Regions from separate parts of the Pseudomonas sp. Tof1 genome, predicted to be linked through region 2. Evidence: riboswitches for the same ligand, from Rfam matches in the RefSeq annotation. Region 2 holds a riboswitch; each other region holds the start of a gene.
The links. A riboswitch is a leader RNA that binds a small molecule or an ion and turns the genes downstream of it on or off. The one in region 2 is predicted to bind cobalamin.
Positions count from the first base shown of each region.

Region 1 (3,268 bases), 2.2 Mb from region 2:
GTGTGGCCAGGTCGATCGGTTGGACGGTATGTCTCAGCAGTCCGATTCGACCGATGAGGTCAGGCATGATCAGCTTCCTTGTGCAGGTGGCCGGGAGCGCTCTGGAGGATTTGCTCAAGGAGTAAAAGCATTTCCTCAAGCATGGGCATAGGGGTGTTGAGGGGCGGGGCAAAAATCACTGCGTCACCATGCCGATGTGCAGCAAAACCGCTGGCGGGATAGAGATTCAGGCCTTTGGCCCAGGCGAGCCGTACCAGGCTTTCGGCGGCTTGGGCACCCGGTACGAAGGGTGTTTTGCGAGGTTTGTCCTGGACTATTTCCACTCCCCATAACATGCCTGCCCCGCGAATCTGGCCAATGATGGGTGAGCTGTCCGTGCACCGCTGCAGATATGATTCGATGATTGGCCCGCGGCTGGCGGATAGAGGTACCAGGCCCTCGGTTTCGAGCACGTCCAGGACGGCATGGCCAACTGCGGCCCCTATGGGATGATTGGAATGGGTGTGGCCGTAGGAAAACACCCCGCTACCCAGTTCGATTGCCTCTTTGATCGCCTCTGTCACCAGGATGCCGGACAACGGGAAATATCCCGCATTGAGACCCTTGCCCAGCACACTGATGTCGGCCTTGACTTGACCGTGGTCCATGGCCAGCCAGGTGCCGGTGCGACCGAGGCCAGTCAGTACCTCATCGGCGATCAGCAGTACATCGTTGCGTTTACAGATGTCGCTGATCGTTTCCAGGTAGCCTGCCGGTGGGAGGATGGCCGCTCCTGAAGCTCCGGTGATGGGCTCTATGAGCAGGGCCGCCACTGCGTCGGCCCCGATCTGGCCCAGCTCGATTTCCAGTGCCTGGGCACAGGCGAGTTGGCAGGTCTTGCGGCTCTTGCCGTAAGGGCAGCGGTAGCAGTAGGGGGTGGGAATTGTTGGCCGTTGGTCGGGACTGCAGACATTGCGACGCCTGGGCCAATGACCGGATAGGGACAGGCTGGCCTGGGTCGAGCCGTGATAGCTGATGGTCCTGCTCAAGATATGTCTCTTTTTTGACCGGCCGACCTCGTCCCAGTATTGAATTGCAGTGCGGCAGGCTGCCTCCACGGCTTCTGAACCGCTATTGACGAAAAATGCTCCGGCCTGCCCGAGCTTGCTGCAGAGTCTTTGTGCCAATCGCTCGGCCGGGAGGTTCAGCGATTGTGTGCGATAGGCGGCGCTGAGCCTGTGGGCTTGCATCCGCATCCGATCGATGATGTATGGGTGGCCGTGACCCAGGGAGCAGGCTATGGCGCCGGAGCAGCCATCGAGAATCGTCCTGTTGTCATCGGTCATGATCGTGCTGCCCTGGGCCGAGAAGGCCATCGGGTAGTACTGACGCAGGTTTGGCTTGATCAGGTGCACGCCGTTGCCTCACTGAGGTGTTATGTGGAGAAACGTTATTCCCACCTTTACCCTCAGGAGAAATGAGTTTTCCTCGTGAGGCTCATTTCTCCTGTTCATGCCACCGTTCGCCGGGGCTGGCGGTCGACTTCAATTGACGCTCCACCCCCAACCCTCTAACCTTCCCGGCTTGTTTCAGGTGCTCTGTGGCCCGGTGTCAACAGAGTGAAACAGGGAAGCCGGTGAGCCCTTCGAGAGGCGCGATCCCGGCGCTGCCCCCGCAACGGTAAATGAGTCAAGACTGCGCTTTTCGCCACTGTGCCGACGGCATGGGAAGGCGCGCGGTCCCGCGTTCGCGCGCTCATGAGCCCGGAGACCGGCCTGATCCATTCCACAGCATCACGGCGGGCGATGCTGGACGGCTTTGGCCGTGCCTGCGTCTGCCCGCCGTTTGCGTTATCCAGCCCAACGGAGAGCTGTCATGAACGAGTCCCCCGAGCGCGACGAACGCCACCTGGCGCGCATGCAGCGCAAGAAGGCGGTGATCGACGAGCGTATCGCCAATGCCCCCAACGAGTGTGGCCTGCTGCTGGTGCTGACCGGCAACGGCAAGGGCAAGAGCAGCTCGGCCTTCGGCATGCTCGCCCGGGCCATGGGCCACGGCATGCAGTGCGGCGTGGTGCAGTTCATCAAGGGCCGCAACAGCACCGGCGAGGAGCTGTTTTTCCGCCGCTTCCCCGAGCAGGTGCGCTTCCATGTGATGGGTGAGGGCTTTACCTGGGAAACCCAGGACCGCCAGCGTGACATCGCCGCGGCCGAGGCGGCCTGGGCGGTGTCGCGGGAAATGCTCGCCAACCCGGAGATCGGCCTGGTGGTGCTCGATGAGCTGAATATCGCCCTCAAGCATGGCTATCTGGATCTGGACCAGGTGCTGAGCGACCTGCAGGCCCGTCCACCGATGCAGCACGTGGTGGTGACCGGGCGCGGCGCCAAGCCGGAACTGATCGACCTGGCCGACACCGTCACCGAGATGGGCCTGCTCAAGCACGCGTTCCAGGCCGGGATCAAGGCGCAGAAAGGCATCGAACTATGACTCAGGCGCGTCATTGCCCGGCGGTGCTGATTGCCGCGCCGGCCTCCGGCCAGGGCAAGACCACGGTGACAGCGGCCCTGGCGCGTCTGCATCGCAACCAGGGGCGCAAGGTCCGGGTGTTCAAGTGTGGCCCGGACTTCCTCGACCCGATGATTCACGAGCGTGCCAGTGGCGCACCGGTGTACCAGCTCGACCTGTGGATGGTCGGTGCCGAGGAAAGCCGCCGGCTGCTCTGGGAGGCGGCGGGCGAGGCCGACCTGATCCTGATCGAGGGGGTCATGGGGCTGTTCGACGGCACGCCATCGAGCGCCGACCTGGCGCGGCACTTCGGTGTGCCGGTGCTGGCGGTGATCGACGGTACGGCCATGGCCCAGACCTTCGGCGCGCTGGCCCTGGGGTTGGCGCGCTACCAGCCGGACCTGCCGTTCGCCGGGGTGCTGGCCAACCGGGTCGGTACCCCGCGTCATGCGCAATTGCTCGAAGGCAGCCTGACCGAAGGCCTGCGTTGGTACGGTGCGCTCTCCCGCGAGACCGGGATCGAGCTGCCGAGCCGGCACCTCGGGCTGGTCCAGGCCAGCGAGCTGAACGACCTGGATCGTCGCCTGGAGGTCGCCGCCGAGGCCCTGGGCGCCAGTTGCGAAGTCGCCTTGCCGCCGGCGGTCGAGTTCGCCGCACCGCCAGCAGCGGCCGTCGAGCCGCTATTGGCCGGTGTTCGAATCGCGGTGGCCCACGACGAAGCGTTTGCCTTCATCTATGGCGCCAACCTGGATCTGTTGCGCGCGCTGGGGGCCGAGCTGTGCTT
Region 1 is NZ_AP024344.1:5,410,230-5,413,497, reverse strand. Features, by position in the region: gene ACZ5KU_RS24280 (thioesterase family protein) at 1-67, opposite strand, end outside; gene ACZ5KU_RS24275 (aminotransferase class III-fold pyridoxal phosphate-dependent enzyme) at 60-1,394, opposite strand; cobalamin riboswitch at 1,554-1,772, shown strand; gene cobO (cob(I)yrinic acid a,c-diamide adenosyltransferase) at 1,855-2,466, shown strand; gene ACZ5KU_RS24265 (cobyrinate a,c-diamide synthase) at 2,463-3,268, shown strand, end outside.
Region 1: it holds a riboswitch for cobalamin, as region 2 does, so the genes downstream of both, cobO (cob(I)yrinic acid a,c-diamide adenosyltransferase) here and ACZ5KU_RS14530 (CbtB domain-containing protein) in region 2, are expected to answer to the same signal.

Region 2 (3,268 bases):
GCGAAGCCCTGACGGCAGTCGCTGGTTTCGCGTCGAACGCACGCGGAGCTCGCCGGGTGGGTTTGCGGGTAAATCCTGGGTTCACATGAACAACGCTCATGCAGGAGGAGGGGATTATCCAGGGTTTTGCCCGGTCCAGGCCAGTGCGAAGGTCGCCTGCGGGTGCTTCTGGCGTGAAATCAGCAGGCTTGCCGGGGACTGTCCCTGTTGTTCGGCCAGGGCCAGGGCGGCACTTTCGGCAACGCCGTGGCAGCCGGTATGGGCGAAAGCCAGGCTGGAGCGATGGCTCAGATGTGGCTCGTAGGGTTGCAGCGCCGTGGCGCTGAAGAACAGCAGTGGCAGTTGCAGTTGTCGAGCGAGTTCCAGCAATCCCGGCTCATGGCGTTTTCCATCGATACTGGCCAGTCCGGTGACTGCCGAGAGGTCGAGTCGACAGCTCTGCAGGGCACTTTCCAGCAGTTGCCGCAGGACCGACGCCTCGCAGCCTTGCCGGCAACCGAAGCCAGCCGCCAGGGCTGGCTGCGCGGGGGCTTTGTCATGCCCGGTGCCGAGTGTCGGCCTTGCGACGGAACAGCCAGGCGCTGATCAGGCCCAAGGCCAGCCAGAACACCGCGTTGGTCAGTTGCGAGGCGATCTTGAACTGCGCCTCCAGCGCTTCTGGTGCCAGGCTGGAATGCACGTCCGGTTGCGGCGCGCCGATCACGTGGGGCACCACGACAATGGCCACGCCCAGCAGCTTGAGCAGCCAATGCCGGCCGAACACGACCAGGGCGATGGCCACGGCAGTGGAGGCCGCGGTGCTGGCCCACCAGATCTGCCGTTGCAGCAGGTCCGCCGCGGCGGTGCCGGGCAGTTCCGGCGGCAGGCCGAGGGTCGGTGCCAGGCAGAAGGTGGCGTAGCCGGCCAGTCCCCAGAGCAGCCCCTGGGAAGTGCGATTGGGCGTACGCAGGGTATACAGGCCGGCGAGCATCAGGGCGAAACCGACCGCGACCACCAGGTTGCCGCCGGTAGTGGAGAGCACGCGCTGCCAGCCATCTTCCGGCTCCCACGCGGCTTCATCGTGGCCTTCGTGACTATGCCCGGCCATGGCGGCGCCGGTGTGCTCATGGGCTTCGCTGGCCGGGGCCTTCTCGTAGGTTTCCGCTTCGAGAATCAGGGGGGCGACCCAGAAGCTTTGCAGCAGGGTCAGCAGCAGGGCGGCCAGCAGTCCGCTGAAACCAGCGGTTTGGGCGATACGCTTGATCATGGCAGGGTTCTCGGTGGCACGGCTCAGTGGCAAGGGAAGGCGGCGCTGTGACGTGTATCGTGGGCGGCGTTATGGACCGCATCGATGTGCGAGAACCCGGCGAAATAAACCAGCAGCACGCCGAGGACGCTGGCGCCGATGGCGGCGACGAGACGTTGGCTGCGGGTCGATGTGACGGTGCCGGAATGGCTGGCGGTGGTGACGGACATGGCGCTTCCCTCTGGGTCTTCAGCAGGCGGCCACGCGCAGAAAAACCTCGGCGGGCCGGGCCCGGAGGTTTCAACAGCGCCTGCCCACCGCAGGTTTGTCATTCGATATTTCCGGGCCGGTCTCCGGGCTCGCGAGGGGTTCCAGTCTGGCTCGAACCTTCCAGCATCACCTTCCCATGCCGGCTGGCACAGTGGATCTGACGCTTCTCTCGCTTACCGTTGCGGGGGCAGCACCGGACTTGTCAGGCATGATGAAGCATCCGCCGACGCACCGGTTTCCCGTTTCACCCTGTGAAGGGCACCCAGAACAGGCGAGTAGGAAAGCATGCCATCTACCGGTGCGTCAACTGAGCTGCAGGGTGACCACCGGGTCGAGAAAAGGTGGGGAGGGCTGCGGTAAAAAGCCGAACCTAAAGTTATTTCTAGAATAATAATCCCAATAAAAACAACTAGTTAGATAATGTTTTTAATCTTATCTCTGAGCTGATCGATCGAAAACGGCTTGCCGATCACCTGCATGCCGGCGGGTACTTCGAGGCTGTCGGCGTAGCCGCTGGCAAACAGCACCGAGAGTCCGGGGCGGACCTGGCACGCGGTCCTCGCCAGGTCTCGGCCGTCCATGTCGGGCAAGCCGACATCGGTCATCAGCAGGTCGATGGGGGTGGTGGTGTCATTGAGAAACTCCAGGGCCGCGTCGCTGCCGCTGGCCTCCAGGACCCTGAACTCCAGTTCCTCCAGCACATCGACAATCAGCATGCGGACAATGGCGTCGTCTTCGACGACCAGGATGGTGGAGCTGGCTGCGCACATAAGGGGTTTCCCAAAAAAGTGAAAGCGGAGCAGGAAGGTGCCTGTCTTTTGTATTGGTAAGCGGCCAATTGCCACAAGTTCTATTTCTTGTACAAAAATATTTTGCTGTACAAGAGAGTAGGATAGCGGGTCTGATTGATGCTGGGCAGTGCGAGGCAGGAAAATGCCTTCTACGCTGTGAGAAAAATGGATCCTTTTTTTACAAAATTACGTCAAACTCCTTGGTTTTCAAGACTTCCTCCGGGGCCCGAAATGAATTCACCGTCTTCGGTTGATGAGAGCAGTTTTCGCAAACTCCTGAGTCGCAACATCAGCCTGCCGCTTGGGGTGGGTGTGCTCAGCGCAGTGTTCTTCGTTTCCCTGATCAGCTATCTGCTTTCGGTGATCCAATGGGTGCAGCACACGGACCGGGTGATCAACAACATCAATGAGGTGATGACGCTGTCTGTGGACCTGGAAACCGGCATGCGCGGTTTCCTGATCACCGGCGATGAGCACTTCCTCGACCCCTATGAAGTCGCCAGGCCGAAGATCATTGCCGAACTGCGCGGCTTGCAGCAGTTGGTGGCGGACAACCCGCAGCAGGTCGATCGTTTCAGGCGCATCGAGGCCCTGCAGGGGGCCTGGACCGAATACGCGCAATCGATGATCGATCTGCAGCGCAGTAAGGGCGACTATCGCGAAGCGATCAAGGCCGGGCGTGGCAAGCGCCTGACCGACGAGATCCGCAGCGAGTATGCCAATGCCATCGACACCGAGCAGCAACTGCGCCTGTCCCGCAATGACGATGTGCGGCGTACCACCCTATGGAGCATCACTGCCTATCTGGTCTTCGTGCTGGGCCTGAGTGCGCTCCTGGCTTACGTTGGTAGAAGGGATTTACTAAATCTTTCAGCGAGTTATGGGAAGAATCTCGAGTCGCAACTGAAGAGTTCCGAGCGCCTTGAGAAGCAGGCCTGGCTGCGTGGCGGTCAGAACGAACTGTCCACGCAGATGCTCGGCC
Region 2 is NZ_AP024344.1:3,168,521-3,171,788, forward strand. Features, by position in the region: gene ACZ5KU_RS14520 (cobalamin biosynthesis protein) at 115-513, opposite strand; gene ACZ5KU_RS14525 (CbtA family protein) at 536-1,246, opposite strand; gene ACZ5KU_RS14530 (CbtB domain-containing protein) at 1,270-1,455, opposite strand; cobalamin riboswitch at 1,553-1,776, opposite strand; gene ACZ5KU_RS14535 (response regulator) at 1,909-2,265, opposite strand; partial or broken gene ACZ5KU_RS14540 (CHASE3 domain-containing protein) at 2,518-3,268, shown strand, end outside.

Region 3 (3,268 bases), 140 kb from region 2:
CTCGTGCCACGGGTAATCGCGCCCCAGCCAGGTACTGGCCAGGCAATTGAACAGTTGCAGGGCGTTACCCAGCCCCCCCTGGCGCAGGAAATGCCAGAGCCGTTCGGCCTCGGCCGCCGGGACGTTGCCCAGGGCGCTCAGTTCCGGGTCGGGACGGTCATCGCCCGGCACCAGGATCAGCGCCACGCCGCGCTCGGCCAGTTGCACCAGGCGCTCGATGCCGTAGCGCCAATAGCCGATCCCGCCGTGCAACGACAGCAGGATCACCTTGGCGTGTTGCAGCACCTGGTCGACATACAGGTCGACCGAGGCATGATTCTGCACCTGCATCGGGTTGGCCAGGCGCAGGCTGGGGTAATCGTCCGGCAGTTGCTGCGCCGCTTCGGCGAGCAACGCCAGGCTGGAATCACCGCTGCACAGGATCACCAACTCGGCGGGGGTCTGTCCCAGGTCGGCAATGTTGTCGTCCGACACGAAACCGCCGGGCTGGGTCCTGAGCAGGTGCATGGGGTCAGACCGTCAGCGCCGCGCGCAGGGTCGACTCGAGCAGGGCGGCATCCAGTTCCTGACCGATCAGCACCAGGCGGGTGACACGCGGCTCGTCAGCGCCCCAGGCACGGTCGAAGTGCTTGTCGAAACGGGTGCCCACGCCCTGGATCAGCAGGCGCATCGGCTTGTTCGGGATCGCCGCGAAGCCCTTGACCCGCAGGATGCCGTGCTTGACCACCAGTTGCGTCAGGGCATCGAGCAGCAGGCTTTCATCGGCTTGCGGCAGGTCGATGGAGATCGAGTCGAAGGCATCGTGGTCATGATCGTCGTGATCATCGCCGTCGTGGTGGTGATCGTGGTGGCTGTGACGGCTGTCGATATGTTCTTCGGAGCCGGCACCCAGGCCGAGCAGCACGTCCAGCGGCAGGCGACCGCTGCTGGCCTCGACGATCTTCACCGCCGGTGGCAGTTCCTCGGCCACTTCCAGGCGGACCTTGGCCAGGTCTTCGGGGGCGATCAGGTCGGTCTTGTTGAGAATCACCAGGTCGGCGCTGGACAACTGGTCGGCGAACAGTTCGTGCAGCGGCGACTCGTGGTCCAGGTTCGGGTCGAGCTTGCGCTGGGCGTCCACCTGGTCGGGGAAGGCGGCGAAGGTACCGGCGGCCACCGCCGGGCTGTCGACCACGGTGATCACCGCATCGACGGTGCAGGCACTGCGGATTTCCGGCCACTGGAACGCCTGGACCAGCGGTTTGGGCAACGCCAGGCCGGAGGTTTCGATGAGGATGTGGTCCAGATCGCCGCGCCGTGCCACCAGTTCGCGCATCACCGGGAAGAACTCTTCCTGCACGGTGCAGCACAGGCAGCCATTGGCCAGTTCGAAGACGCGACCGACCGCCTCTTCCTCGGTGCAACCGATCGAGCACTGCTTGAGGATTTCACCATCGATGCCGAGTTCGCCGAATTCGTTGACGATCACCGCGATGCGGCGGCCCTGGGCGTTGTCGAGCATGTGGCGCAACAAGGTGGTCTTGCCCGAGCCGAGGAAGCCGGTGACGATGGTGACAGGAAGCTTGGCCAGTGTTTTCATCGGGATGCCCCTTGGCAAAAATAGCGGGCATACGGGACGAGAACCGCTGCCGGAACAGGCGCGGGTAGGTTCGCCACCGGATCACCCCGCCCGGTTTAAGTGAAATTCTGTCACGAGGCAGGTCTCCTGGCTTGCGGGCGGGTGTTCGGCAGTCGCCCGATCACCGGGTCTTGCGCCTTCCCGCCCCAAGGGGCAGTGGCCAGGCAAGACTATCAAACCGCTCACAGTTGCGGGGGCAGCCGCGGCTTGCCGCGTTCCCATCTTAGCTTCGGCCGGATGCCGAAGAACCTCGAACCTGCAAGGCTACGCAGTGCGCGGGAGCAGGTCAATCTCGACGGCCGCTGTGGTTTAATTGCGCCCCCTTTCACCCTGCCCGTTTCAAGGAAGCCCCGCCCATGAGTGCCACCGGCACCACCACCGTCCTGGTCATCGGTTATGTCTGGCCCGAACCCCGTTCCTCGGCCGCCGGTGGGCACATGATGCAGATTCTCGAAAGCTTCCTCGAAGCCGGCTGGCACATCACCTTCGCCAGCCCCGCCAGCGTCGGCGAGCACAAGGCCGACCTGCAGAGCCTGGGAATCGACGAACAGGCCATCGAGCTCAACAACAGCAGCTTCGACACCTTCATCACCGCCCTGCAGCCGGATGTGGTGCTGTTCGACCGCTTCATGATGGAGGAGCAGTTCGGCTGGAGGGTCGAGAAGCACTGCCCCGACGCCATCCGCGTGCTGGAAACCTCCGACCTGCAAAGCCTGCGCGACGCCCGCCAGCAGCAGCTCAAGGAACGCCTGAAGGCCGATCCGGACCCGAACGACTTCAGCACGCTGTTTGCCCCCGACCTGCCGCAGGTGTTCCAGCAGATGAGCGAAACCGATCAGGCCCAGCGCGAGATCGCGGCGATCTACCGCTCGGACCTGAGCCTGATGATCTCCGATGTCGAGATTCGCCTGTTGACCGAGCAGTTCCGGCTGCCGCCGGCGCTGCTGCACTGGTGCCCGCTGATGCTCGATCAGCCCGCTGCCTTTCGGCCGTTCGAGGAGCGCGCGCATTTCCTCAGCATCGGCAACTTTCGCCACGCACCGAACTGGGACGCGGTGCTCTGGATGAAAACCACCCTCTGGCCGCTGATCCGCCAGCAATTGCCGAGCGCGCAACTGCACGTCTACGGCGCCTATACACCGCCCAAGGCCACCGCCCTGCATAACCCGACCCAGGGCTTTCACGTGCTGAACTGGGCCGAGGATGCCTTGCAGGTCATGAGTGCGGCGCGCATCTGCCTGGCACCGTTGCGCTTTGGCGCCGGGATCAAGGGCAAGCTCGCCGATGCCATGCTCTGCGGCACGCCAAACGTCACCACGCCGATCGGTGCCGAAGCCATGCACGGCGACTTGCCCTGGCCCGGCGCCATCGAGACCCGCGCCGAAGCCCTGGCCGCGGCCGCCGTGCAGCTCTACCAGGACCCGGCGGCCTGGCGGCAGGCCCAGGCCGCCGGCCACGCCTTGCTGGCCGCCCGCTACGACCGGCGCCAGCACGGCCCGGCCCTGGTGGCGCGTATCGAGCAATGCCGGCAGCGACTGGCACAACATCGGCGCGACAACTTCACCGGCGCCATGCTGCGGCATCACCATCACAAGAGCACCCAGTACATGGCCCAGTGGATCGAGGCGAAAAACCGCAAGGCCTGAGGCC
Region 3 is NZ_AP024344.1:3,032,903-3,036,170, reverse strand. Features, by position in the region: gene cobN (cobaltochelatase subunit CobN) at 1-507, opposite strand, end outside; gene cobW (cobalamin biosynthesis protein CobW) at 512-1,579, opposite strand; cobalamin riboswitch at 1,679-1,886, opposite strand; gene ACZ5KU_RS13935 (glycosyltransferase) at 1,975-3,264, shown strand.
Region 3: it holds a riboswitch for cobalamin, as region 2 does, so the genes downstream of both, cobW (cobalamin biosynthesis protein CobW) here and ACZ5KU_RS14530 (CbtB domain-containing protein) in region 2, are expected to answer to the same signal.